DNA from 2 places in the Lactobacillus sp. B4007 genome. Region 2 is predicted to be linked to the other one. Evidence: predicted binding sites of a transcription regulator. Region 2 holds the regulator's gene; the other holds the start of a gene.
The links. Region 2 encodes LexA, which represses DNA repair genes until DNA is damaged. Its sites were predicted from a motif close to CNAACANNTGTTNG; they were not measured.
Positions count from the first base shown of each region.

Region 1: the regulator LexA is predicted to act here: its motif matches at 1,055-1,068, upstream of recA (recombinase RecA).

Region 1 covers NZ_JAFNPA010000002.1:103,337-106,526, forward strand. Annotated here, with positions in the region: gene J3U54_RS03740 (osmoprotectant ABC transporter substrate-binding protein) at 1-356, shown strand, start outside; gene J3U54_RS03745 (ABC transporter permease) at 356-1,015, shown strand; gene recA (recombinase RecA) at 1,151-2,263, shown strand; gene rny (ribonuclease Y) at 2,397-3,190, shown strand, end outside.
Region 2 covers NZ_JAFNPA010000003.1:187,536-190,725, forward strand. Annotated here, with positions in the region: partial or broken gene J3U54_RS06125 (nucleoside phosphorylase) at 1-98, shown strand, start outside; gene J3U54_RS06130 (hypothetical protein) at 373-669, opposite strand; gene J3U54_RS06135 (MerR family transcriptional regulator) at 732-1,091, shown strand; gene lexA (transcriptional repressor LexA) at 1,132-1,755, opposite strand; gene J3U54_RS06145 (DUF896 domain-containing protein) at 1,908-2,156, shown strand; gene J3U54_RS06150 (YneF family protein) at 2,226-2,441, shown strand; gene J3U54_RS06155 (ABC transporter ATP-binding protein) at 2,515-3,190, shown strand, end outside.

The sequences.
Region 1 (3,190 bases), on a different contig from region 2:
TCACTTTTGCCAAAGCCCATCCGATGAACATCGGGTTAGTTTATTCAGCTTTAAAAAATGGCAAAATGGACGTTATTTTAGGTTATTCAACCGATGGCCGAATCGATAGTTATAAGCTGCACCTGTTAAAAGATGATAAACACTTCTTTCCACCGTATAATTGCGGTATGTTGATTAATAACTATGTTTTGCGCAAGCACCCGGAATTAAAACCACTTTTAGAGCGGTTAGTAGGTAACATTAGTGTTCATGATATTCGTAAAATGAATTATGACGTTGATGATAAGCTGCTTGAACCGTCCACGGTGGCGCACCAATTCTTAGTAAAGCATGATTACTTTAGAAAGGAGAAATAATGGCTAGATTATCTTTATGGCAGCAATTTATTTATTATTATCAACATAATGGCTTTTATGTGCTTGAACAGTTTAATCGAACTTTTCTAATTTCGATTTATGGCGTGTTATTTGCGGCCATTATTGGAATTCCGTTAGGTATTTTTATTTCACGTAATGCTCATTTAGGTGATTTTGTCGTTGAAATTGCTAACTTTATTCAAACTATTCCTTCGCTGGCATTACTGTCAATTGTAATGATCGGCTTGGGATTAGGCGTGATGACGGTCATTTTTACTGTTACGCTATATTCTTTGTTGCCGATTATTAAAAATACATACACTGGGATGCGCAGCGTTGACAAAAATGTAATTGATTCTGGTAAGGGCATGGGTATGACTAAATGGCAGGTATTGCGCATGGTTAGATTGCCTTTGTCAATGTCAGTTATTATTGCTGGCCTAAAAAATGCGTTAGTTATTGCCATCGGGATTACTTCGATTGGCTCCTTTGTTGGTGCAGGGGGTTTAGGTGATATCATAATTCGTGGTACCAATGCTACTAATGGTAGTGCAATTATTTTAGCTGGTGCGTTGCCAACGGCACTAATGGCCATATTGGCAGATATCATTTTAAATTTCTTGCAAAAATGGTTACAGCCGAAAGGATTAAAAAAATAAAACAGCTTTTTCGCGTATTTAGTAGTGAAGGAACAAATTTAAACATTTGTTCGCTTATTCCTTGCAAATATACACTAAATCAAAGTATAATTAGTACGTACTAAATTGAGGACTATACTAGAGGAGGAAAAATACTTGGCCAAAGATGAGAAACAGGCTGCATTAGAAAATGCACTGAAGAAAATTGAGAAAAATTTTGGTAAAGGTGCTGTTATGCGCATGGGCGATAAGGCAAATACTAAAATTTCGACCATTCCATCTGGTTCGCTTGCACTTGATGCAGCTCTTGGAGTTGGCGGCTATCCGCGCGGAAGAATTGTTGAAATTTATGGGCCTGAATCTTCAGGTAAAACTACCGTAGCTTTGCATGCTGTAGCAGAAGTGCAAAAGCGCGGGGGAACAGCTGCCTATATTGACGCAGAAAACGCAATGGATCCAGCCTATGCAGAAGCACTTGGAGTTGACGTTGACTCACTTATTTTGTCACAACCAAATACAGGTGAGGAAGGCTTGCAGATTGCTGACACGCTGATTACTAGTGGCGCGATTGACATTTTGATAGTTGACTCAGTCGCTGCTTTAGTGCCCCAAGCTGAAATTGATGGTGAAATGGGCGACAGCCACGTCGGACTTCAAGCACGGTTAATGAGTCAGGCTTTGCGTAAGCTTTCTGGGAATATCAATAAAACCAAAACAATTGCTATTTTTATTAACCAGATTCGCGAAAAAGTTGGGATTATGTTTGGTAATCCAGAAACCACACCTGGTGGACGTGCACTGAAGTTTTATTCGACAATTCGGCTAGAAATCAGACGAGCTGAAAAGATTAAGCAGACTGGTGGAGAGATAACCGGTAATCGTGTCAAGATTAAAGTTGTCAAGAATAAGGTTGCGCCGCCATTTAAGGTTGCTGAAGTTGATATGATGTATGGTAAAGGGATTTCACAAAGTGGTGAACTTCTCGATATGGCAGCTGATAAAGATATCATTGCCAAGGCCGGTTCGTGGTACTCGTATAATGAAGAGCGAATTGGTCAAGGACGTGAAAACGCCAAGAAATACCTTGAAGACCACCCAGATATTTATGATGAAGTCCAACAAAAGGTACGTCAGGCATATGGCATTGATGAAGAATCTGTTGCTGAACGCGAAGATCCTGAAAAAATCAAAGCTAAGAAAACAAAAGAGACTGAGAGTAAAGAAAAGGAAGCTTCTGATAAAAAAGAAGCAGATAGCAAAAGTAACTAAAGTCGAAGAGATTAACCTTGACCTGTAAAATAGGTCAAGGTTTTTTTCTACTTAATTGACATCACCACCACGGTTCATTATTATTAATACTGTGTGAATAATCTTAAAAAAATAAAAAAAGGCGATAGTAATCATGACAAATACAATTTTGATTCCCGTCGCAGTTGCTATTATTTCAATTTTATTGGGAACAGGTATTGGATATGCTATTCGCAAGAATGGCTGGGAAAAAAGAGCGCAAAATGCTCAAAACGATGCCGACCATATATTAACCGAGGCAAAAGCACAAGTAGATGCTGCAAAAGCTGAAGTCAACGCACAAAAGCAAGCAGCAGATGCTTTAAAGCAAAGTGCACAAAACACGAAAAAAGAAAAAATTCTTGAAGCTCAAGAAAAGATTCAAGAATATCGACAAAAAGTTGAGGATGAGTTAAACGTCAAGCGCGATGCGATTGCACGTGATAATAACCGTTTACAGCAAAGAGAAGATACTCTTAATCACAAGAATTCTTTGATGGTAGAAAGGGAGGATGAACTCAAGGAAAAGGAAAAGCAGCTAGCTAAAGAGCAAACTGATCTAGATCAAAAAGTTCAGGAAGCTGATGAACTAGTTGAAAAGAGCCAGCAAAAGCTCTATGAAATTGCTCATTTAGATAAGGAGCAGGGTAAGAAACTGGTGCTGAGTCAATTATCAGATGAGTTAGTCAAAGAACGAGCAGAAATGATTAGAAATAGTAATGAAGAAGTTCAAGCTAAAGCTGATCATTATGCACACAAAGTTATTATTGACGCAATTCAAAGCAGTTCTGCTGATACTGTGGCAGAAACAACGGTATCGGTTGTAGATTTGCCAAATGAAGAAATGAAAGGACGAATTATTGGTCGTGAGGGCCGTAATATTCGCTCCTTTGAGGCACTTACTGGAAT
Region 2 (3,190 bases):
CACTTAATGATATTGAGGATCATCAAGAACGTGGCTGGGGTAAAGATGCGCATGGTAAAGGACTGGAACTATCAACAAGCATACTAGATCAATTGTAGTTTTGACTTTGTGAAAAGTAATGCTGTGAAACCAAAGTGAAACACCTAAATTATTCACAATATAAAATAAAAATGTTGTAATATCGGCATTTATTGCTAAAAATTACCAAAAACTTTGTGAAGTTAAAAAGCATAGCTGATGTGGAAAGTCATCAGATTCTTTTTATGAAAGCGATTATACTTGACTTAACGTTAAAAATGGTAACAAATATATTGAAGTGGAATTAAATAGCAAACAGAAGGTCTCTTTTGTAAACTAAATAATGCCATTATTTTAAAAACACCAGTTTAACCAACTTAAAGCAATAGTTATGGTCAGTCTGATAAACCAGTGAAGCCAATTGATTCTTCCCTTTAGGCAATAGCCATTAATTAACGCAATGAGTAAGAGTGCAAATAAACAAATTGGCGCATATTTATGGTAACCAGTTAAGCAGGTCAGTATTAAGAAAACGCTTGCGATAACGTTTAAGCAGATTAACCAAACAGGAATTTTGGGGATGCTAGCTAAGGCCGCAATTATCATTATTGTTCCGTAAATAATAGTCAATAAATTAGTTGAAATTTTCAATTTTCTTTCCTCCTAACGCTATTTAACTATGGGGGGTTTACCCAACGTCAAGGAGGATATACATGTATTTAAAAGAATTTATCACTAAAATGAATACTACTAAGGATACAGTTAGGTTTTATCTTGAATTAAGCTTATTAACGCCAATACGAAAGGGAAAAAATTATTGGTTTACTGATAATGAAGTAGAATCATTTCAGGAAATAAAAAACTTACAAGAATTGGGCTTTTCACTAAAAGAAATTTGCGCAATCAAAGCACTGCATGATCAGTCATGTGGCACAAAAAAGCAGCATGAGCAAAATCTTCGGCTAATCGAAGAAAAAATAGCGGAAAATGATGCTGCAATCAGAGAACTGCACCATAGAAAAAAAGCTTTAGTGGCATTGAAAAAAACACTAAAAAAACTGCTCATCAAGTAAATGAACAGTTTTTAATTAAACGATCTAACAGACTAAAAAGCTAATTAATATTATTGCGGTAAAGACCAACAACTTTACCTAAGATATGAACACTATTAAGAATAATCGGTGCCATGTTATCATTTTCAGGTTGAAGACGATAATGATCTTTTTCCTTATAAAAACGTTTAACAGTTGCCTCGTTTTCATCTGTCATGGCAACAACAATTTCACCATTTGTTGCTGAGCTTTGTTTACGAACAATAACATTGTCACCGTTTAAAATACCAGCATTAATCATACTTTCCCCGTGAACACGTAGCATGAACAAGTCACCAGCATCATTTTCTAAATCTGGTGGAAGAGGGAAGTAATCTTCGATATCTTCAACCGCCAAAATTGGCTGACCGGCAGTAACAACACCAACAACAGGAATTTCAGTTGGCTTAACGCCAATGGCTTTCTTACCTTCGTCTGTTATTTCCAATGCTCGCGGCTTGGTGGCATCCTTAACAATAAGGCCTTTGCGTTCCAATCGTGACAAATGACCGTGAACAGTCGAAGTCGAAGAAAGTTGAACTCCTTGGCAGATTTCTCGCACAGTTGGCGGAAATCCGCGCTTTTCAACTGTGTCATAGATATAACGTAAAATTTGTAATTGTTTTGAACTTTGTTTGTTAGTCATCTTTAGCTCCCATGATAGTCTATTTGCTGATAAACATATTCTAACAGAAATTAAGTCATAATACAAACAAGCGTTCTAAGAAATTAAACTTTTTTTCTTAGCTGAAATAGGGTAGACTCTTTTTATTGAGAAGTGCGAAAGAGGTGCAAAAAATGACAGAAGACAATGAAAAAAAGATGATTAATCGGATAAACGAACTATATCATAAGAAAGAAAAAGAAGGTTTGTCTGATGAAGAAGAAAAAGAACGTGAAAAGCTTCATCAAGAATTTATCAAGAACTTTCGTGCCGGTTTTAAGCAAGATGTTGAAAACCTGGTCATAATTGATAAAAATGGCAAGGAAATTACTTCTGAAAAAGCAAAGAAAGCTCAGCGGAAGAAAGGTTTACGAAAAGACTAATTTACGTCTTTAAATTTACTTAGATTTTCGGTAAGATATATCTATTGGACAAATTGAGGTGATTATTTTATGAATTTAGGATTAGAGATTGTTTTAATTATTGTTGCATTATTAATTGGCCTTGTTGGCGGTTTTTATGGTGCAAGAGCATACATGAAGAAATACTTTAAAGATAATCCACCAATCAGTGAGGATATGATCGTTGCCATGATGTCACAAATGGGGCAAAAGCCTTCCGCTAAGAAGGTTAACCAGGTGATGAACATGATGAAGCATCAAAAATAGTCAATCTTACTGAATTGAAAATAAAGACGGAGGATTATTTCTCCGCCTTTTTATTTGGAAAGAAAGGTGAAAAATGGGTATATTTTTTAAGCTTGGATGGTTTTTTAAAAAGGAGAAAAAACGGTACCTAATTGGTGTGACCTTCTTGGCTTTAACGTCTGTAATTAATTTGGTTCCACCGCGAATATTAGGACTAATGGCTGATCAGCTCGATAAAGGACATATTTCTTGGCAAGAATATGGCTTGTTAATTTTGACAATCATTTTCGCGGCACTACTATTATATGGCTTTCGTTACTTGTGGCGCAGGCAAATATGGGGTGGAGCGGCAGAACTAGAACTGCAGTTGCGCTCGAAATTATTTCGGCATTTTATGGAAATGGATCGCACTTTTTATCAACGCCACCGAACAGGTGATTTAATGGCGCACGCAACCAATGATGTTTCAGCTATTCAAGAAGTTGCTGGTGAAGGTGTTTTGACTTTGGTCGATTCTTTATTAATGAGTGTTTCAACCATGATCGCAATGATCATCTTTGTTGACTGGCGGTTGACGATAGTTGCTTTAATTCCCTTACCATTCTTAGCTTGGGGAGCTTGGAAGTTGGGCGATCAATTATATGATGCCTTTGATGAATCACAGGCTGCTTTTTCCCGCCTCAATAATAAAACACAAGAATCTGTTTCAGGAATTAAGGTCCTAAAAACTTTTGGTCAGGGTAAAGAAGATACGCAAGCATTCAATGATA